DNA from 3 places in the Streptomyces sp. NPDC057486 genome. Region 2 is predicted to be linked to each of the others. Evidence: predicted binding sites of a transcription regulator. Region 2 holds the regulator's gene; each other region holds the start of a gene.

The links. The regulator HrcA, encoded in region 2, represses chaperone genes, less so after heat shock. The targets are predictions, from matches to a motif close to TTNGCACTCNGNNNNNCNGAGTGCNAA.
Positions count from the first base shown of each region.
Region 1: groL (chaperonin GroEL) is a predicted target of HrcA. The motif match lies at 4,824-4,850, and genes of this name have one in related genera.
Region 3: groES (co-chaperone GroES) is a predicted target of HrcA. The motif match lies at 2,195-2,221, and genes of this name have one in related genera.

Region 1 covers NZ_JBHVEE010000001.1:284,255-291,370, forward strand. The annotation lists gene murQ (N-acetylmuramic acid 6-phosphate etherase) at 1-93, shown strand, start outside; gene ACFU6I_RS01420 (PTS transporter subunit EIIC) at 145-1,659, shown strand; gene ACFU6I_RS01425 (hypothetical protein) at 1,714-1,947, opposite strand; partial or broken gene ACFU6I_RS01430 (Scr1 family TA system antitoxin-like transcriptional regulator) at 2,300-2,659, shown strand; gene groL (chaperonin GroEL) at 3,039-4,661, opposite strand; gene ACFU6I_RS01440 (cold-shock protein) at 5,003-5,209, opposite strand; gene ACFU6I_RS01445 (MoaD/ThiS family protein) at 5,643-5,921, opposite strand; gene thrC (threonine synthase) at 5,955-7,116, opposite strand, start outside.
Region 2 covers NZ_JBHVEE010000128.1:20,720-27,835, reverse strand. The annotation lists gene dnaJ (molecular chaperone DnaJ) at 1-959, opposite strand, end outside; gene hrcA (heat-inducible transcriptional repressor HrcA) at 960-1,976, opposite strand; gene ACFU6I_RS38220 (MBL fold metallo-hydrolase) at 2,159-2,881, shown strand; gene ACFU6I_RS38215 (DUF3097 domain-containing protein) at 2,907-3,725, shown strand; gene hemW (radical SAM family heme chaperone HemW) at 3,882-5,114, opposite strand; gene ACFU6I_RS38205 (SpoIIE family protein phosphatase) at 5,157-7,116, opposite strand, start outside.
Region 3 covers NZ_JBHVEE010000047.1:42,434-49,549, reverse strand. The annotation lists gene groL (chaperonin GroEL) at 1-1,624, opposite strand, end outside; gene groES (co-chaperone GroES) at 1,725-2,033, opposite strand; gene ACFU6I_RS22420 (hypothetical protein) at 2,652-3,023, opposite strand; gene ACFU6I_RS22415 (methyltransferase domain-containing protein) at 3,241-4,461, shown strand; gene ACFU6I_RS22410 (hypothetical protein) at 4,538-4,903, opposite strand; gene ACFU6I_RS22405 (hypothetical protein) at 4,956-5,621, opposite strand; gene ACFU6I_RS22400 (aldo/keto reductase) at 5,747-6,805, shown strand; gene ACFU6I_RS22395 (aminoglycoside phosphotransferase family protein) at 6,863-7,116, shown strand, end outside.

The sequences.
Region 1 (7,116 bases), on a different contig from region 2:
GGCCAGGTCGACGGTCCGACCGCCGCCACGCTCCTGTCCGCGTCCGACGGCCGCCTCCGCGCCGCCCTCGCGGCAGCACCCCGCACCACCTGACCCATCCGGGGCACCGCTCCGCACCCCCCGCACAGCAAGGCACCACGCACCATGGCTACAGAAGACAAGAACCGCGCCACTGCCGCCGCGATCCTTCCGCTCGTTGGTGGCGCCGCGAACGTCAGCTCCGTCGTCCACTGCATGACCCGGCTCCGGCTGGGTCTGCGTGACCGCTCGCTCGTCGACGACGAGGCCCTGAAGGCGCTCCCCGCCGTCATGGGTGTGGTCGAGGACGACACGTACCAGATCGTCCTCGGCCCGGGCACCGTCGCCCGGGTCACCCCGGAGTTCGAGCAGCTGGTGGAGGAGGGCCGGGCAGCAGAACCGGCGCCCGCGCACACCACCACCGCGGACGAACTCGCCGCCCAGGGCGCCGCGATCAAGGCGGCCCGGAAGGCGAAGAACGCCACCCCGTTCAAGCTCTTCCTCCGGAGGATCGCGAATGTCTTCGTCCCGCTGATCCCGGCGCTCATCGGCTGCGGCATCATCGCCGGGCTCAACGGCCTGCTGGTGAACCTGGGCTGGCTGACGTCGGTCACCCCCGCCCTCGCCGCGATGGCGTCCGGCTTCATGGCGCTGATCGCCGTGTTCGTCGGCCACAACACGGCGAAGGAGTTCGGCGGCACGCCGATCCTCGGCGGTGCGGTCGCCGCGATCATCGTCTTCCCGGGCGTCGCGAACATCGAGGCGTTCGGCCAGAAGCTCTCCCCGGGCCAGGGCGGTGTGCTGGGCGCGCTCGGCGCGGCCGTCCTCGCGGTGTACGTGGAGAAGTGGTGCCGCCGCTGGGTCCCGGAGGCGCTGGACGTCCTGGTCACCCCGACGCTGACGGTGCTGGTCTCCGGCCTGGTGACGATCTTCGGCCTGATGTACGTGGCCGGCGAGGTCTCCACCGCGATCGGCGACTTCGCCAACTGGCTGCTCTCCAACGGTGGTGCGGGCGCAGGGCTGATCCTCGGCGGGTTCTTCCTTCCCCTGGTGATGCTGGGCCTGCACCAGGCGCTGATCCCGATCCACACCACTCTGATCGAGCAGCAGGGCTACACGGTCCTGCTCCCGATCCTGGCCATGGCGGGCGCGGGCCAGGTCGGCGCGGCCCTTGCGGTCTACCTCCGCCTCCCGCGCAACGAGTCGATCCGCAGGACGATCAAGTCGGCTCTCCCGGCAGGCCTGTTGGGCGTCGGCGAACCGCTGATCTACGGCGTCAGCCTCCCCCTCGGCCGCCCGTTCGTCACGGCATGCGTGGGCGGTGCGTTCGGCGGCGCGTTCGTCGGTCTCTTCAACCAGCTGGGCAGCGCGGTCGGTTCGACGGCGATCGGCCCGTCCGGCTGGGCCCTGTTCCCGCTCCTGGACGGCAACCACGGCCTCGGCACGACGATCGCGATCTACGCGGGCGGCCTGCTGGTCGGCTACCTGGCGGGCTTCGTCGCCACGTACTTCTTCGGCTTCAGCAGGGACCTGCTGGCGGAGTTCAACGTGTCGCAGGAGCCGGCGGCTTCGACGGTCGCGGCGACGGGCAGCCCGGCCGCCCCGACCACGGACCCGGCGCAGGAACCTGCCCGCGCCTGATCCCGTCACGCAACGGAGGGCGGCACCCGCACCGGGTGCCGCCCTTCACGCTTCTCAGGGCAGCCTCCCCTCCCGGTTGACCTCCCTGACCCTGGCCCGCAGCACTTCCCCGGGCGGGGCCGGCTGCACAGCCTCCGGCGGGCAGTCCCACTCCGCACCGCCGCCCGGCGGCCGCAGCTGTACGTACGGCCCGACGCGCCCCATCACGCGCCCCACCCGCCCGTCCCGGGAGTCCACCGCGAACGACCCGGGCTCCGGCATACACGGTTCGAGCCCCTCACTCGTCATGACCGGCCTCCCTGTTGCCCGTCCGTGCCGGCACAGCACTCAGCCGGTGCCGTATCGACGGTGCACCGCCCGAGGTCCACCAGCGGCGCGGGCTCGTTCCCCGCGCACGACACCGGATCGACCCACAGCGACGGCAGCGTGAGCCCCACGCTCTTCAGCCCTTGCCTCAACTTCTCCACCGCGTCCTCCGCCTCCCCCACTCTTCCGGCAGCAACCCGTCGTCGCTCTGTAGTGGTCATCCTGCACACCTTCCACGTTCCGTAACCGCAATGCACACCCAGCGTGTCCAACGCGCGGTCGGCCCGGAAAGGGCGCAGAGCCGACAACCGCATGTGTGTCACAGGGAGTTGTCATGCCGGGCCCCGAGAAACGCGACCCGTCCTCCTCTTCGCGCGCCCTCCTCGGCGCCGAACTCCGGCACCGAAGAGACAAATCCGGTCTCTCCCAGGAAGAACTCGGTCTCCCGCTCTTCATCAGCGGCTCGTTCATCTGCCAACTGGAGTCCGGTACACGCCGGATGCAGGTGGACCAGGCCCAGAAGTTCGGCGAAATCCTGCGCGCGGACGGATTCTTCGTACGGAACTGCGTCGCCCTGAAGAAGTCGAAGTACCCGGATCACTTCGCGGAGGCGGCGGAGGCGGAAGCCGTCGCGAAGACCATCCAGGAGTACGCATCTCAGCTGATTCCCGGTCTGCTGCAGACGGAGGCGTACGGTGCGAACGCTCCGGCGTTCCGGTGAAACGAACGACCCCTGTCGGTGCGGAAGCACCGAACAGGGGTCTGACCACCAAGATCGAAAGTGCGCGCTGCGGACCGCGCTGAACAACCTCCGGCGGGCCGGGCATCTGCGCCGGGGCAGCGAGCACCTCGTCGGCTCGGGCGGCGCGCCGGGTGACGCGTACGTTCTCCTCCCGCACACCGTGCGACGACGACTGGTGGGCGGCGTTCACCAGCGGCGACATACCGCCGGAACAGCAACGGCCCACCCGCTCCCGGGCCGTCGGTGCCGCCGCCGCGGACATGGCATCGGCCCCCTGGACCCGTGCAGGTCCAGGGGGCCGATGTACGACCGAACTACCGATCCGTCAGGATCAGAAGTCCATGTCACCGCCCGGCATGCCGCCCGGAGCGGCCGCAGCGGCCTTCTCCGGCTTGTCGGCGATGACGGCCTCGGTGGTCAGGAACAGCGCGGCGATCGACGCGGCGTTCTGCAGAGCGGAGCGCGTGACCTTCGCCGGGTCGAGAATGCCCTCGGCGATCATGTCGACGTACTCGCCGGACGCGGCGTTCAGGCCGTGACCGATCGGCAGGTTGCGCACCTTCTCGACGACGACGCCACCCTCGAGACCACCGTTGACGGCGATCTGCTTGAGCGGGGCCTCCAGCGCCAGCTTGACGGCGTTGGCGCCGGTCGCCTCGTCACCCGAGAGCTCCAGCTTCTCGAAGACGGCGGAAGCCTGCAGCAGCGCGACGCCACCACCGGCGACGATGCCCTCCTCGACGGCCGCCTTCGCGTTGCGAACGGCGTCCTCGATGCGGTGCTTGCGCTCCTTGAGCTCGACCTCGGTGGCGGCACCGGCCTTGATGACGGCCACGCCGCCGGCCAGCTTCGCCAGGCGCTCCTGGAGCTTCTCGCGGTCGTAGTCCGAGTCGGAGTTCTCGATCTCGGCACGGATCTGGTTGACGCGACCCTGAACCTGGTCGGTGTCACCGGCGCCGTCGACGATCGTCGTCTCGTCCTTGGTGATGACGACCTTGCGGGCACGGCCCAGCAGGTCCAGGCCGGCGTTCTCGAGCTTGAGACCGACCTCCTCGGAGATGACGGTGCCACCGGTGAGGATGGCGATGTCGCCGAGCATGGCCTTGCGGCGGTCACCGAAGCCCGGGGCCTTGACGGCGACGGACTTGAAGGTGCCACGGATCTTGTTGACGACCAGGGTCGACAGGGCCTCGCCCTCGACGTCCTCGGCGATGATCAGCAGCGGCTTGCCGGACTGCATGACCTTCTCCAGCAGCGGAAGGAGGTCCTTCACGTTGCTGACCTTGGAGTTGACGATCAGGATGTACGGGTCGTCCAGGGCCGACTCCATGCGCTCCATGTCGGTGGCGAAGTACGCCGAGATGTAGCCCTTGTCGAAGCGCATACCCTCGGTGAGCTCCAGCTCCAGACCGAAGGTCTGGGACTCCTCGACGGTGATGACGCCTTCCTTGCCGACCTTGTCCATCGCCTCGGCGATGAGCTCGCCGATCTGGGTGTCGGCGGCGGAGATGGAGGCCGTCGAAGCGATCTGCTCCTTGGTCTCCACGTCCTTGGCCTGCTCCAGCAGGGCGGCGGAGACGGCCTCGACGGCCTTCTCGATACCCCGCTTGAGGGCCATCGGGTTGGCACCCGCGGCGACGTTGCGCAGGCCCTCACGGACGAGCGCCTGGGCGAGAACGGTGGCGGTGGTCGTACCGTCGCCGGCGACGTCGTCCGTCTTCTTGGCGACTTCCTTGACCAGCTCGGCGCCGATCTTCTCGTACGGGTCCTCGAGCTCGATCTCCTTGGCGATGGAAACACCATCGTTGGTGATCGTGGGCGCGCCCCACTTCTTCTCGAGGACGACGTTGCGGCCCTTGGGGCCAAGGGTGACCTTGACGGCGTCGGCGAGCTGGTTCATCCCGCGCTCGAGACCGCGCCGTGCCTCCTCGTCGAACGCGATGATCTTGGCCATGTGAAGTGGTCCTCCCGGACAGGGGTGGATTTCTCCGGACCGAGTGGCGCCCGCGACGGACGGCCTGCGCGCCCGGTGGTTCCTTGCCCCACCAAGCCTGCGGGCCTCACCGGCCCGGTCCAAGTTCTGTCACTCTCACCTGGAGAGTGCTAACGCCAATGATTAGCACTCGACCCCCCCGAGTGCAAGCGCCCCCGGCGGTTGTGGACAACCCGGGAGCCGGGCGACGGCGCGCGGAGTGCCGGGTGGCGCGACGGGCGGGGGCACGCACGAAGGGCCCGCCCCCCGGTGGGTACGGGCCCTTCGTGCGTGAGTGGTGTCGTTGGCCGACCGCGCCGAGCTCAGCCGACGGCGAGCTTGACCATGTCCGCCTGCGGCCCCTTCTGGCCCTGCGAGATTTCGAATTCAACTCGCTGACCCTCTTCGAGGGTGCGGTACCCGTCCATCTGGATCGCGCTGTAGTGGACGAAAACATCCGCACCACCGTCGACCGCGATGAAGCCGTACCCCTTCTCCGCGTTGAACCACTTGACGGTGCCCTGAGCCATGCCTAACTCCCCTATTACTGGCCCTTGCGCAGGACCGCACTTCGCGGACCCGGGTCAGAACTCACCCTCCGACAGGAGAGGGTGCGTGCGCCGGAACGCGTCGACCGCGGCCGAATGTATCTGCCCAACTGCCCTCTGCAACAGGTCAATCGGACGAGAATTCTGGGCAGCGCCGAGCACCCGAATATGAGGAATTTATGCGATTCCAGGGCAAGTCGGGCCGGACAAAGGCCACTTACGGCGCAAGGAGTTGGAACACTTTGGCTGCATCTTGTCGCGGGCGGGCGCATTCTCATATGCGGTCGGCACGGGCAGCGGAGGGGACTTCCCAACTCTACCGCGCTCAACCATGCAGAATTGCCCCCTCCGCTTAGCTCGCAGAGGGGGCAATTCCGGTAACGCTGCGGAGTCGGCCGCACAGGCCGACTCCACGTCAGCAGCCGCCCGCGACCGCCGGGATGATGGAGATGCCCGCGCCGTCCGGGGTCGCCGTCTCCAGACCGCCCTCGAAGCGCACGTCGTCGTCGTTGACGTACACGTTCACGAAGCGGCGGAGCTTGCCCTGGTCGTCCAGGACACGCGCGGCGATGCCCGGGTGGTTCTGCTCCAGCGACTCGATGACCTGGGAGAGGGTCGAGCCCTCGGCCGGGACCTCGGCCTGACCGCCCGTGTAGGTGCGCAGGATGGTGGGGATACGGACCTTGACGCTCATGTGGGTGCCTTCCTTACGTCTCGGGTGGTCGGGTCAGCCGTTGGCGAGGCCGGCGTCACGGAACGCGTCCAGGCTGGGCCGGATGGTCGCGGTCGGGCCGGTCGTCGGGGCGACCGCATCCAGAGTCTTCAGACCGTCACCGGTGTTCAGGACGACCGTGGTGAGCGTCGGGTCCAGCAGACCCGCCTCGATCAGCTTCCTCGTCACGCCGACCGTCACCCCGCCCGCCGTCTCGGCGAAGATGCCCTCGGTGCGGGCCAGCAGCTTGATCGCGTCGACGATCTGTTCGTCGTTGACGTCCTCGACCGCGCCGCCGGTGCGGCGGGCGATGTCCAGGACGTACGGACCGTCGGCCGGATTGCCGATCGCCAGGGACTTGGCGATCGTGTTCGGCTTCTGCGGGCGCACGACGTCGTGACCGGCCTTGAAGGCCGTGGAGACCGGGGAGCAGCCCTCGGCCTGGGCGCCGAAGATCTTGTACGGCTTGTCCTCGACGAGACCGAGCTTGATCAGCTCCTGAAGACCCTTGTCGATCTTCGTGAGCTGCGAGCCCGACGCGATCGGGATGACGAGCTGGTCGGGCAGCTGCCAGCCGAGCTGTTCGCAGATCTCGTACGCGAGCGTCTTGGAACCCTCGCCGTAGTACGGGCGCAGGTTGACGTTGACGAAGCCCCAGCCCTCACCGAGCGGGTCGCCGATGAGCTCCGAGCAGAAGCGGTTGACGTCGTCGTAGTTGCCCTCGATGCCGACCAGCTCACCGCCGTACACCGCGGCCATGACGACCTTGCCCTGCTCCAGGTCGTGCGGGATGAACACGCAGGACCGGAAGCCGGCCCGGGCGGCGGCCGCGCCCACCGCACCGGCGAGGTTGCCGGTGGAGGAGCAGGAGAGGGTGGTGAAACCGAAGGCGCGGGCGGCCTCGACGGCGATCGCGACGACGCGGTCCTTGAAGGAGTGCGTCGGGTTGCCGGAGTCGTCCTTGACGTACAGCCCGCCGGTGACACCCAGCTCACGGGCGAGGTTGTCGGCCTTGACCAGCTTGGTGAAGCCGGGGTTGATGTTGGGCTTGTCCGCGACATCGGCGGGGACGGGCAGCAGCGGCGCGTAGCGCCAGATGTTGTTCGGTCCGGCCTCGATGCGCTTCTTCAGCTCGTCCGGGGAGCCGCTCGGCAGGTCGTACGCCACTTCGAGCGGC
Region 2 (7,116 bases):
CCGCCGCCCCGCAGGTGCGTGATGCCGCGGCCGTGCAGCGGGACCGACTGGCCGGACTGGGTGCCCGGCCGGATGTCGACCTCCTCCAGGCCGTCGAGCGTCTCCAGCGGCACCTTCGTGCCGAGCGCGCCCGCCGTCATGGGGATGGTGACCGTGCAGTGCAGATCGTCGCCGCGTCGCTGGAACACCGGGTGCGGCAGCTCATGGATCTCGACGTACAGGTCGCCGGCCGGTCCGCCGCCGGGGCCGACCTCGCCCTCGCCCGCGAGCTGGATGCGGGTGCCGTTGTCGACACCGGAGGGGATCTTCACGGTGAGCGTGCGCCGCGAACGGATGCGGCCGTCACCGGCGCACTCCGGGCACGGCGTCGGCACGACCGTACCGAAGCCCTGGCACTGCGGGCAGGGCCGCGAGGTCATGACCTGGCCGAGGAACGACCGTGTGACCTGGGAGACCTCGCCACGGCCGCGACACATGTCACAGGTCTGGGCGGAGGTGCCGGGTGCGGCACCCTCGCCGCTGCAGGTCGTACAGACGACGGCCGTGTCGACCTGGATGTCCTTGGTGGTACCGAACGCCGCCTCGGCGAGATCGATCTCCAGCCGGATCATTGCGTCCTGGCCTCGCCGGGTGCGCGACCGCGGTCCACGCTGCGACGCCGTGCCGAAGAACGCGTCCATGATGTCGGAGAAGTTGCCGAAGCCACCTTGTCCGAATCCGCCCGCGCCACCGCCGCCGGAGGCGGACAGCGGGTCGCCGCCGAGGTCGTAGACCTGCTTCTTCTGCGGGTCCGACAACACCTCGTAGGCGGCGTTGATCTCCTTGAACCGCTCCTGGGTCTTCGGATCGGGGTTGACGTCCGGATGCAGCTCGCGTGCGAGCCGCCGGAAGGCCTTCTTGATCTCGTCCTGAGATGCGTCGCGGCGCACGCCGAGAACGGCGTAGTAGTCCGTGGCCACTTACGACTCCGCCAGGATCTGTCCGACGTAACGTGCCACTGCGCGTACCGCTCCCATCGTTCCGGGGTAGTCCATGCGGGTCGGTCCGACCACGCCGAGTTTGGCGACTGCCTCGTCGCCCGAACCGTAGCCGACCGCGACGACGGACGTGGAGTTGAGCCCCTCGTGGGCGTTCTCGTGCCCGATACGTACGGTCATGCCCGAGTCCTTGGCCTCGCCGAGCAGCTTCAGCAGCACGACCTGCTCCTCCAGCGCCTCCAGCACCGGCCGGATCATCAGAGGGAAGTCGTGCCCGAAGCGGGTGAGGTTGGAGGTGCCGCCGATCATCAGCCGCTCCTCCGTCTCCTCGACGAGGGTTTCGAGCAGGGTGGAGAGCACGGTGGACACGGTTCCCCGGTCCTCGCTCTCGAAGGATTCCGGCAGGTCCTGCACCAGCTGCGGGACGTCCGAGAACCGGCGTCCCACGACCCGGCTGTTGAGCCGGGCCCGCAGATCGGCCAGAGAGGTCTCACCGAACGGTGCGGGACAGTCGATCATGCGCTGTTCGACCCGGCCGGTGTCCGTGATCAGCACGAGCATCAGCCGGGCGGGCGCCAGCGACAGCAGTTCCACATGCCGCACCGTGGACCGGGTCAGCGAGGGGTACTGCACGACGGCGACCTGCCGGGTCAGCTGCGCGAGCAGCCGTACGGTGCGGCCCACGACGTCGTCGAGGTCGACCGCACCGTCGAGGAAGTTCTGGATGGCCCTGCGCTCCGGCGACGACAGGGGCTTGACCCCTGCGAGCTTGTCGACGAAGAGCCGGTAGCCCTTGTCCGTCGGGATGCGACCCGCGCTGGTGTGGGGCTGGGCGATGAAACCCTCGTCCTCCAGCACAGCCATGTCGTTGCGGACGGTGGCCGGGGAGACCCCCAGCTTGTGCCGCTCGGTGAGCGCCTTGGAGCCGACGGGCTCCTCGGTGCCGACATAGTCCTGGACGATGGCGCGCAGCACTTCGAGTCTGCGTTCGCTGAGCATGGCGCACACCTCCAGCTGTGTTTCCTCGGTGGTTCTGGTCGATCTCCGGCGATTCCTGGCACTCGATGCGTACGAGTGCCAGCGATCCCCCGCCAGTGTACGGCGGCCGGGTGGGGCCCTAGCAAGGGCGACCGGCCACGCTACCCCGAGACTGTGCAGGTCGTTGCCGATAGCGTCTCCGCATGGACGCGTCTTGGGAAGACTTCGGCTGGGAGCGACTGGGCAACGGTGTGGGCCGTCGGAGGCTCCCCGGGTGGGATGCCACGGTCGCACTGGTGGTCGGAGCGGAGGCGGCCCTGCTCTTCGACACGGGATCGACGCTGCGCGAAGGGGTGGAGATACGGACCCAGGTGCAGGCCATGACCGGCCGGAGGGTGACGCATATCGCACTCAGTCACCCTCATTTCGACCATGTGCTCGGCACCGCGGCATTCGCCGGGGCGGAGGTGTACGGCGCGATCGGCATGGCCGCTCTCCTGACCGGCAGCGCGGGCGAGCTGTACGCCGACGCGGTGCGCCAGGGGGTGTCCGAGGAGGACGCGGCGCAGGCGGCGGACGTCCTGGTGGCACCGCACCACCAGGTGTGCGACGAATGGACGCTCGACCTGGGCGGCGGCCGCCAGGTGCTGCTGGCGAACGTGGGCCCCGCCCACAGCGGCCACGATCTCGTCGCCCTCGTGCCCGGCTCCCCGGCCGTGGTCCTCTGCGGCGACCTGGTCGAGGAGTCGGGCGAACCGCAGGCGGGCCCGGACGCGATCCCGTCGCGCTGGCCGGCCGCGCTGGACCGGCTGCTGGCGCTGGGCGGCGAGGACGCCATCTACGTACCCGGGCACGGGGCCGTCGTGGACGCGGCGTTCGTACGGGCACAACGCGACCGGCTGTCCGCCGCCTTCGGCGTGTCGTGACCGATTCCCGTCCTATCGTCGTCCGATGCGCAGCTACCACCCGGACCTGACCCCGCCCTGGAAGAAGTCCGCTCCCGTCCCCGAGGTCCCCGCCGAGCCCGATCTGGTCGTGGAGGAGGTCTCCACCGGCTTCTGCGGTGCGGTGATCCGCTGCGAGAGGACGGCGCAGGGCCCGACAGTGACCCTGGAGGACCGTTTCGGCAAGCATCGGGTGTTCCCGATGGAACCGCGCGGCTTCCTCCTGGAGGGCCGCGTCATCACCCTCGTACGCCCCTCGGCGACCGGCCCGGCCCGCCCCGCCCGGACGGCCTCCGGTTCCGTGGCGGTCCCCGGGGCACGGGCCCGGGTGGCGCGGGCGGGCCGGATCTACGTGGAGGGCAGGCACGACGCGGAGTTGGTCGAACGGGTCTGGGGCGACGACCTGCGCATCGAGGGTGTGGTGGTGGAGTACCTGGAAGGCATCGACGACCTCCCGTCCATCGTCCGCTCGTTCGCGCCCGGCCCGGATGCGCGACTGGGCGTCCTGGTCGACCACCTGGTCCCCGGCTCCAAGGAGTCGAGGATCGCGGCCGAGGTCACCGACGCGAACGTGCTGGTGGTGGGCCACCCGTACATCGACGTCTGGGAGGCCGTGAAACCGGCGTCGGTGGGCATCGGCTCCTGGCCGGTGGTGCCCCGCGGCCTGGACTGGAAGACGGGCGTGTGCCGGTCACTGGGCTGGCCGGAGAACACGGGCGCCGCGTGGCAGCGCATCCTGTCGACGGTCCGCTCGTACAAGGATCTGGAGCCGGCGCTGCTGGGCTCGGTGGAACACCTGATCGACTTCGTGACGGCGCCTGCCTAGTGCCCCTCCCGGCAAGCTTTGCCGGTCACGGCACTGGTTCGTCATTCAGCCCGTCCGACGACCGGGGGCCGGGGGCCGGGGTGGAGCCCCCGGTTCCGGGAAAGGGGTGGCAGGGGGATCAGGCCCGCCGCAAGCGCACCCGTACCCCCGCGCCCCTCAGTCCACCAGGTCCCTGACCACCGCATCCGCGAGCAACCGCCCCCGCAGAGTCAGCACCGCCCGCCCCTCCGCATAGGGTGCCGCCTCCAGCAGCCCGTCTTCCACCGCGCGCCCCGCCGCTGCCAGTCCGGCGGGCGCCAGCAGCGACAGCGGACACCCGTCGACCAGCCGCAGCTCCAGCAGAATCCGCTCGACCCGCCGGTCCTCCGCCGACAGGATCTCCCGCCCCGCGCCGGGCGACCGTCCCTCCGCGAGCGCCTGCGCGTACGCGCCGGGATGCTTCACGTTCCACCAGCGCACCCCGCCCACATGGCTGTGCGCCCCGGGCCCGGCCCCCCACCAGTCGGCGCCCCGCCAGTACAGCTCGTTGTGCAGGCACCGTCCCTCCACCGTCCGGGCCCAGTTCGACACCTCGTACCAGGAGAAGCCGGCCGCGGCCATGGCCTCGTCGGCGATCAGATACCGGTCGGCGTGGACGTCGTCGTCCGTCATCGGAACCTCGCCGCGCCGGATCCGCCGCGCCAGCTGCGTGCCCTCCTCGACGATCAGCGCGTACGCGGACACATGGTCCGGCCCCGCTCCGATCGCCGCGTCCAACGAGGCCCGCCAGTCGTCGTCGGACTCCCCGGGCGTGCCGTAGATCAGGTCGAGATTGACGTGCTCGAAGCCCGCCTCCCGGGCCTCGGCGACACACGCCTCGGGCCGTCCCGGCGTATGCGTACGGTCGAGGATCTTCAGCACGTGCTGCCGGGCACTCTGCATCCCGAACGAGATCCGGTTGAAGCCGCCTTCCCGCAGCTCCGCCAGATACGCCGGGTCGACCGACTCCGGATTGGCCTCGGTGGTGATCTCGGCGTCGTCGGCGAGCCCGAACTCGTCACGGATCGCCGCCAGCATCCGTACGAGATCCCCGGCGGCCAGCAGCGTGGGCGTACCACCGCCGACGAACACCGTACGGACCGGTCGCGGGTCGTCGCCGAGCACCTTGCGGGCCTGGCGGACCTCGCCGATCAGATGGGCGGCGTAGTTGTCGCGCGAGGCCAGGGCACCGCCCGACCCCCGCAGCTCGGTCGCCGTGTACGTGTTGAAGTCGCAGTACCCGCAGCGCGTGGCGCAGTAAGGCACATGCAGGTAGAAACCGAGCGGCCGGTCGGCGGCGCCTTCCAGGGCATGGCGGGGCAGCGCCCCGTCGTCGGGCACGGGCTCACCATCGGGCAGTACGGAAGGCATACCGTCCATTGTCACTCGTCGCCGGTCGTACTCCGCCCGCGCTCACCTGGCCTGCAGGACCACCAGCGCCAGATCGTCGTCCGGCGGGCGCTCGGCGAACTCGTGAACGGCGCGTTTGATCCGGTCCGCGATCCCCTCCGCGGTCAGCCCGGCGCACCCGGCCAGCGCCCGGGCGAGGCCGTCCCCGTCGTCGAACATCGCCGGACCGGAGCGCCGCTCCGTGACCCCGTCCGTGACGCAGAGCAGGCTGTCCCCCGGCGCCAGGTCGAAGCTCTGGCTCTCGTACGCGACGTCCTCGACGACCCCGAGCAACACCTGCGGCTCGGCGGCGGTCCGCACGGTGCCGTCGGGCCGCAGCAGCAGCGGCAGCGGATGGCCCGCGCTGGCGAGCGTGCAGCGCACCCCGCCGCCGGGCAGCGGCACCATCTCCCCGTACAGCAGGGAGAGGAACCGGGGCTGCCCGCCGTCCGGCAGCTGCGGACCGTCCTCCCGCAGATGCTGGCCGCCCTCCGCCAGGTGCTGTCCGCCCGCGGCCGCGACCATGAGCGCGGCGGCCTCGGCGGTCTCCATCGCGTCGTCGAGAAGCAGCCGGTTGAGCCGGTCCAGCACCTCACCGACGCGGAACCCCTCCCGGGCCAGCAGCCGCAGCCAGGGACGGGCGAGACCGGTGACGACGGCGGCCTCGGGGCCGCTGCCCTGCACATCGCCGAGGATGAAGCACCAGCGGTCGCCGGGGCACGGGAAAATGTCGTAGAAGTCACCACCGACGACACCGTCGTCACTAGGCTCGTACACCAGTGAGCTGGTGACGCCGGGGATGTCGGCGACCTTGCTGGGCAGCAGTCCGCGCTGCAGGATGCGGCTGATGGTGGCCTGCCGGGTGTACGCGCGAGCGGCGCCGACGGCGAGGCCGACGCGGCGCACGAAGTCCTCGATCAGCGCGGTCACCCCGTCAGGGACGCGGGCGATGCCCTCCCGCCCCAGGAGTACGGCTCCGAGCGTGCGGCCGCCGGCGGTTATGCGAAAGGCGAGCGCGGCCCCCGCACGGCCGCTGGAGCGCTCGTCGGCGCCCGGACCGGTCCCGTCCTCGTCGGCCCCGGGCCACGGCATGGAGACGGGCCCGGTGCCCACCCGCTCCGGCAACCGGATCGGGTCCTGCTCCAACACGGGGCGCAGCTGCCCGGTCTCGGCCTCGTCACGGTGCCAGACGCTCGCGAGCCGGGGGACGGCAGCGGGCCCGCCGTTCTCCGGCTCCAGCCAGATCGCGCACCAGTCGGCGAGTCTGGGCACCAGTAACTGCCCGGCGAGCGCCGCCACGATGTCCTCGTCGAGCTGCCCGGCGAGCAGGTCGGAGGCCTCGGCGAGGAACGAGAGCGCACCGCGGCCCGCCCAGTCCGCGTCGTCGCGCAGAGCGCGCCGGGCGGTGGGGGCGAGCAGTTCGGCGGTGCGCAGCCCGCCCCGGAGTTCCGGCTCGGCGGCCGGCTCGGGCAGCACGGTCCAGTCGTCGACGGGCAGACGGGCCCAGACGGTCTTGAGGCCGGTGCGATAAGTGATGCCCCAGCGTTCGGCAAGTGCGGCGACGATCTGCAGCCCGCGCCCGTCCTCGGCCGGGCCGTCCGGGTACGCCGCGGGCACCGGGTCAGGGCGATCGCTGCGTACGGAACGGGTGGGGTGGTGGTCGGCGACCTCCAGCACCAGGGCTGCGGCCTCGTCCCCGGCCGCTTCCTCCAGTCGGAAGAGGAGTTCGACGGTGGTCCCGGCGTGCACGACGGCGTTGGTGACGAGCTCATCGGCGACGATCACCGCGTCGTCGGCCAGCCGGTCGCTGAAGCCCACGGCCGCGGGCAGCCCGAGCCTGGTCCACTCGGCAAGGGCGGCCCGGACGAACCGGCGCGCGGCGGCCGGCGCGAGGAGGTTCCCCGGCAGGCTCGTCCGGGCGACCGGCCGCGCGTCCGCCCGCCCGACGTGGGTATCGGGACGCTGAACAGAGTCCCGCTGCAAG
Region 3 (7,116 bases), on a different contig from region 2:
AGTGCGAGTGACCGTGGCCGCCGTGACCGGCTTCGGCCTCTTCCTCGGCCGGCTTCTCGACGACCAGGGTCTCGGTCGTCAGCAGCAGCGACGCGATGGACGCGGCGTTCTCCAGCGCGGAGCGGGTGACCTTGACCGGGTCGATGACGCCGGCCTTCACCAGGTCGCCGTACTCTCCGGTCGCGGCGTTGAAGCCCTGGCCCTTGTCGAGCTCGGCGACCTTCGAGGTGATGACGTAACCCTCGAGGCCCGCGTTCTCGGCGATCCAGCGCAGCGGCTCGACCGCGGCGCGGCGCACGACCGCGACACCGGTGGCCTCGTCGCCGGCCTTGTCGAGGTTGCCCTCGAGGACCTTGACGGCGTGGACCAGAGCGGAGCCACCACCGGAGACGATGCCCTCCTCGACCGCGGCGCGGGTCGCGGAGATGGCGTCCTCCAGACGGTGCTTCTTCTCCTTGAGCTCCACCTCGGTGGCGGCACCGACGCGGATCACGCACACGCCGCCGGCCAGCTTCGCGAGGCGCTCCTGGAGCTTCTCGCGGTCCCAGTCGGAGTCGGTGGCGTCGATCTCGGCCTTGATCTGGTTGACCCGGCCCTTGACGTCGCCGGGCTCGCCGCCGCCGTCCACGATGGTCGTGTCGTCCTTGGAGACGGTGACACGGCGGGCGGTGCCCAGCACGTCCAGACCGGCCTGGTCGAGCTTGAGGCCGACCTCCTCGGCGATGACGGTCGCACCGGTGAGGGTGGCGATGTCGCCGAGCATGGCCTTGCGGCGGTCACCGAAGCCCGGGGCCTTCACCGCGACGGCGTTGAAGGTGCCACGGATCTTGTTGACGACCAGGGTCGACAGGGCCTCGCCCTCGACGTCCTCGGCGATGATCAGCAGCGGCTTGGAGCCACCGGCCTGGATGACCTTCTCCAGCAGCGGGAGCAGCTCCTGGATCGAGCCGATCTTGCCCTGGTGGATCAGGATGTACGGGTCGTCGAGGACGGCCTCCATACGCTCCTGGTCGGTCACCATGTACGGGGACAGGTAACCCTTGTCGAAGGCCATGCCCTCGGTGAACTCGAGGTCCAGACCGAAGGTGTTGGACTCCTCGACGGTGATGACACCGTCCTTGCCGACCTTGTCCATCGCGTCCGCGATGAGCTCGCCGACCTGCGAGTCCTGCGCGGAGAGCGCGGCCACGGCGGCGATGTCGGACTTGTCGTCGATCGGGCGGGCGGTCGCGAGGAGCTCCTCGGACACAGCCTTGACCGCGGCGTCGATGCCCTTCTTCAGGGCGGCCGGGGAAGCACCCGCGGCGACATTGCGCAGGCCCTCGCGGACGAGCGCCTGGGCGAGCACGGTGGCGGTGGTGGTGCCGTCACCCGCTACGTCGTTGGTCTTGGTCGCCACCTCCTTCACCAGCTGGGCACCGAGGTTCTCGTACGGGTCGTCGAGCTCGACCTCGCGCGCGATGGTGACACCGTCGTTGGTGATGGTGGGAGCGCCGAACTTCTTGTCGATGACGACGTTGCGGCCCTTGGGGCCGATCGTCACCTTGACCGTGTCGGCAAGCTTGTTGACGCCGCGCTCAAGGGCGCGACGGGCGTCCTCGTCGAACTTCAGAATCTTCGCCATGGGAGCTGAACTGTCCTCTCGAACGAACTGCGCCCCTGACCGCCCGGCTTGTTATCTCGCAGGGGACCAGGGGCGCAGAACGGAAGCAAACGTGTGTGAATTACTTCTCGATGATCGCGAGCACGTCGCGAGCCGAGAGGACGAGGTACTCCTCGCCGTTGTACTTCACCTCGGTGCCGCCGTACTTGCTGTACAGCACGATGTCACCGGTCTTGACGTCGAGCGGCAGGCGCTCGCCGTTCTCGAAGCGACCCGGGCCCACGGCCAGGACGACGCCCTCCTGGGGCTTCTCCTTGGCGGTGTCCGGGATGACCAGGCCAGAGGCCGTGGTCTGCTCGGCGTCGAGCGGCTGGACCACAATGCGGTCCTCAAGCGGCTTGATGGCAACCTTGGAGCTGGTGGTCGTCACGATCCGGCCTCCCCCTTCGGAGATCTCGGGGTTAACTGCGGGGTTAACTGTCTGGGGTGGCGATCAGATGGGTCCGTCGTCGCGGGTGCCGGACCTGCCGGTCGCACAGTACTGCTGGCACTCTCCAGCGGGGAGTGCCAGAGCTGACACTATGACCGCGATTAGCACTCGGTCAAGCGGAGTGCCAATTCAGTGCGATCGTGGCGTCACCGCACCGGGCTGTCCCGACGGGTCGACGTACGGGGAACGCGGGGACGGACCGCGCCGTTCCGTGCGACGGCGGGGAGATGCCGGTCGTCACGCCCCCGCGTCGGCGTCGGCTGCCGGGGCAGGTCTCGACATCGCTCCGGTTCCGCCCCCGGCGGCGCCGGGCAGCGGTCTGCGCGACCGTCACGTTCCGTACGGCCGGGGCGGGCCGGGCCGCCTCCTGCGCCGACCCGCCCGAGGCGGCCGAACCAACCGCCGACGAACCGGGCCGTGATCGCATTCGGGGTGCCCGCCCCGGCGGTCGTCGCGATCGGCGTCGCACCGCTGCGCGCGAACCGGCCCCGGGCGCCCGGTCCAGGCCTTCGCCGCGATCGCGCCGTGCGTCATGACGGTGCGGACCGGGTACGTCGACTACCGCCGCTCGCACCCCGTACCGGCGCCCGCTCCGCCGGACGGTTCCGGCCCGTCCGGCCACCAGTGCCTCAACGGCGAGAACGACCCCGTGGGCCCGGTCTCCGGCAGCCGACCCGGCCGACCGCAGGGGCCGACGACCGTCGACCCCGCGGCCCCCTGATCACCCCGCACACCCTCCCGCCGCTCCGGCTCCGCCCCCGAAGTCGGTCCCGGCTCCGGCTCCGGCGTCCGGTGCTGGCGGCTCACCTTCTGCGCGGCCTTCCGGCCCAGCCGTTCGATCGGGTCGACCGACTGCGCGCACCCGGCGGTGGCGGTCAGGAGCGCACCGGTTGCCAGCAGGCCGGCGAGCAGCCGGTGCGCCCTCCTCATGCGTAGTCCTCCAGCCGGGCCACGGCGTACCCCTTGTCCGTGATGGTCCTCATGACGGCCCGCGCCGCATCAGGGCCGACCCATACCCCCGCGCGGTTAAATCTTCCTTTTGTCGTACAAGCTGCATGGTTTCGCATACTGCCAGTGGGGGCCCGGCCACCGGCTCCGACACCTCCGCCGGGTCCGCGCGGTCCCCCGGCTGGCTCACAATGGGCCGGTGAACGCCTTCGATCCGACCGACCCGCTCGCCGCCTTCACGGCCCTGCGCACCCCCGAGGGCGAGGCACTCCTCGCCGAACTGCGGGCGTACGACCCCTCCCAGGAGCTCGCCACCGCGACCCGGCTGCGCCGCAGCCATCCGGCCCCGCTGGTGTCGGCGGCGCTGGGGCAGGCACGGCTGCGGCAGCGGGCGGTGGCGAAGTTCGGCGCCGAGGACGCGTACCGGATGTTCTTCACCCCGAACGGCGTCGAGCAGGCGACCCGCACCTCGGTCGCCACCCACCGCGCCCGACGCTTCGCCGAAGCGGGCGTACGCAGCGTCGCCGACCTCTGTTGCGGGATCGGCGGCGACGCCCTCGCCCTCGCCCGCGCGGGCATCTCCGTCCTCGCCGTGGACCGCGACCCGCTGACCGCCGAGGTGGCCCGCGCCAATGCCGCCGCACTCGGTCTCGACACCCTGATCGAGGTGCGCTGCGCCGATGTCACCGAGATCGACACGTCCGCGTACGACGCGGTCTTCGTCGACCCGGCCCGGCGCGGCGGACGCGGCAGGATCTTCGACCCCGAGGCGTACTCGCCGCCGCTCTCCTGGGCGACCGCCGCCGCGCTGACGGCCCCCCGTGCCGCACTGAAGATCGCCCCCGGCATCCCGCACGAGGCGATCCCGGCGCAGGCGGAGGCGGAGTGGATCTCGGACGCGGGCGATGTGAAGGAGGCGGTGCTCTGGTTCGGCGAAGGGTTCGCCCCGGGCTCGTACCGCGCCACACTGCTCCCGGCGGGCGCGACCCTGTCGGCCCCGGCCGCACTGCCCGCGCCGCCCGTCGGACCGGTGGGCCGCTATCTGTACGAGCCGGACGGCGCCGTCATCCGCGCCCATCTGGTCGCCGACGTCGTGGAGCGGTCGGGTGGCCGGCTGGTCGACGAGACGATCGCGTACGTCACGAGCGACGAGCCGTACGACTCCCCCTACACCTCCGCGTACGAGATCACCGACCAACTGCCCTTCAACATGAAGAAGCTGAAGGCGCTGCTGCGGGAGCGGAAGGTCGGCGTCCTGACCGTCAAGAAGCGGGGCTCGGCCGTCGAACCGGAGGAGCTGCGCCGGAAGATGAAGCTCGAGGGACCGAACGCGGCAACGGTGTTCCTGACCCGCGTCGCCGGGGCACCGACCATGCTGATCGGCCACCCCGTGCGGCCCGACACGCGTACGAGCTCCTAGGGCGTGTGCCCATGAGGAGCGTCGTCCGAGTGTGCGTGCCGGGCGGCGCGACGGGGCAAAGCGTGCCGGGAGGGCACTAGGCCAGATCGGTCAGTTCGTCGGCGTACACCCGGGAGAGCGGCTGCGGGCCCACGTACTGCTGGCAGTTGCACTGCCCGGATTCGAAGCGGACCGGCTTCTTGCTCTCGTCCCAGGCCGTCGGCACCTCGACCCGCTCATGGCACTTGCCCTGCTTGTCGTGCTTGGCAAGGTGGTGCGTGCAGCCGCAGATCGGCTCCGGCGGCCGGTTCGCCGCCTCGACGGCGAGGCGTTCCTGTTTGCCCGCCTCCAGCAGTTCCAGCTTGCGGGTGTGCCGGTTGCGCAGCGCCGTACGGACGTTGTCGACCGCCCATCCGAAGCCACCGGTCCAGAAGATGATGAGCACCCACCAGTACCACTCCATATGACCCCTCCCCCTGCGCGGATCCTGCTACGCAGCCAGAATAGAGGCGGGTTCAGCGGTGAGCACCGCCCCGGACGGAGAACAGCGGCTCGGGCCCGGGCGCCCCGACGAGCACTCTCAGCACCCAACGGCGGTGCGCGAACGCCTTGGTGACACCGATCAGGCCGAGCAGCCAGCCGATCATCCCGAGCCCCATGACCAGGGCGACCGCACCGTAGGTGTCCTCGCCTGCCCTTGCACCTGCCGGGACGGCCACGCAGGCGTACAGCCCGACCGCACACAGGGCGAACGACGAGAGCACCCAGGCGAGGCTCGCACCGGAGGCCCGCAGCCGCATGTCGCCGACCGGATCGCGGTCCAACTTGCCCCAGGCGTCGAGCAGTCGGCGGATCTGCCGGTCGCGGCGCAGACCGACGACGACGAAGACCACCGACGGCACGACACAGCAGGCGCCCAGGGTGGCGAGGACGACGCCGAGGACGGCACCGAAGATGTCGTACGACTCCTCGAACGTCAGGATCGCGGTCCCCACCAGCGACCAGCCGAGCGCGCACAGGGCGCCCCACAGCCACAGCAGCACCAGCCTGCCGCGCCCCACATGCATGGTGACCAGCTCGCCGAGGACGAACGCCCGGTCTGCGAGCAGGGCTTCCCTGTCGGGCCAGGACCGTATCTCGACGGGTGGAGGGGGCGGCGGCAACAGTGCGCGGCGGGACATGAGCCCGAGCCTACCGACCGGGCGTGGGCACGGTTCGGCGTGGCTTGCGTTGAAGCGCGCTCCAGCTCGTAACGTCCGAATGCGACCGGCTGACCGGATGCACGCACGTACCGAGGGAGAACACTGTGCAGTACACGCTGTTCGGCCGGACCGGCCTGCGGGTGAGCGAGCTGAGCCTCGGCGCCATGACCGTCGGCGCGGACTGGGGATGGGGCGCGGACAAGGAGACCAGCGCCCGGATCGTCGACGCGTACGCGGACGCGGGCGGCAATTTCATCGATACCGCCAACAACTACACCGACGGCAGCTCGGAGACGATCCTCGGCGAGCTGCTCCAAGGCCGCCGGGACCGGTTCGTGCTCGCCACGAAGTACAGCTGCGCCACCCGCACGGGCGATCCGAACGCGGCGGGCAACCACCGGAAGAACCTGGTCCAGTCGGTGGAGGCGAGCCTCGCCCGGCTGCGTACCGACCGCATCGACGTGCTGTGGGTGCACGCACGGGACAACTTCACCCCGGTCGAGGAGGTCATGCGCGCCCTCGACGACCTCGTACGGTCCGGCAAGGTGCTCTATCTGGGGGTGTCGGACTGGGCGGCATGGGAGATCGCGCAGGCGAACACCATGGCCGAGCTGCGGGGCTGGACCTCGTTCGCCGGTTCTCAGCTGCGGTACAACCTGCTGGAACGCACCCCGGAACGCGAACTGCTGCCGCAGGCCCGCGCCTTCGACCAGGCCGTGCTGGCGTGGAGCCCGCTCGCCGCAGGCAAGCTCACCGGGAAGTACCGCCGCGGCGAAACGGGCCGGCTGGACGCGCCCGCCTTCGACAACCGGGCCGATCGCCGGGAGGAGGAGGTCCTCACCGCGGTGCTGGAGGTCGCCGAACAGGGCGGCTGGAGCCCGGCGCAGGTGGCGCTGGCGTGGCTGCGCGGGCGGCCCGGGAACATCATCCCGATCGTCGCCGCCACCAGGGTGAGCCAGCTCGTCGACAATCTCGCCGGTGTCGATGTCGCGCTCGACGCCGCCGCGGTGCACCGGCTCGACGCGGCCAGCGAGGTACCGCTCGGTTTTCCGCACGACTTCCTGCGGGAGCCGGGGGTCATGAGGAACGTGTACGGGGACCTCTGGGCGGACATCACGGACCGGCGCTCGACCTACCGCCGGACCACGAGCGAGATCCGCTAGTGCGAGCCGGTGAACCTTTCCGGTCGCAGCACCGGCCGCGCTGCGTAGGCTGTTCGGATGATCGCGATACCGGCGGACTTCGAGCGGACCACGGCCGGCCGGGAAGGCGCACGCGGCCGGGCCTGGGTGGAGTCGCTGCCGGGGCTGGTCGACGAGCTGCTGCGGCGCTGGGACTGCGCCGTGGACGCCGGACCGGTCCTGCACGGCCAGGTCGGGATCGTCGTTCCCGCTCGGCGGTACGACGGGTCCCGCGCCGTGCTGAAGGTGTCGTTCCCCCACCCGGGCAACATCCATGAGCCGGACGCCTTCGC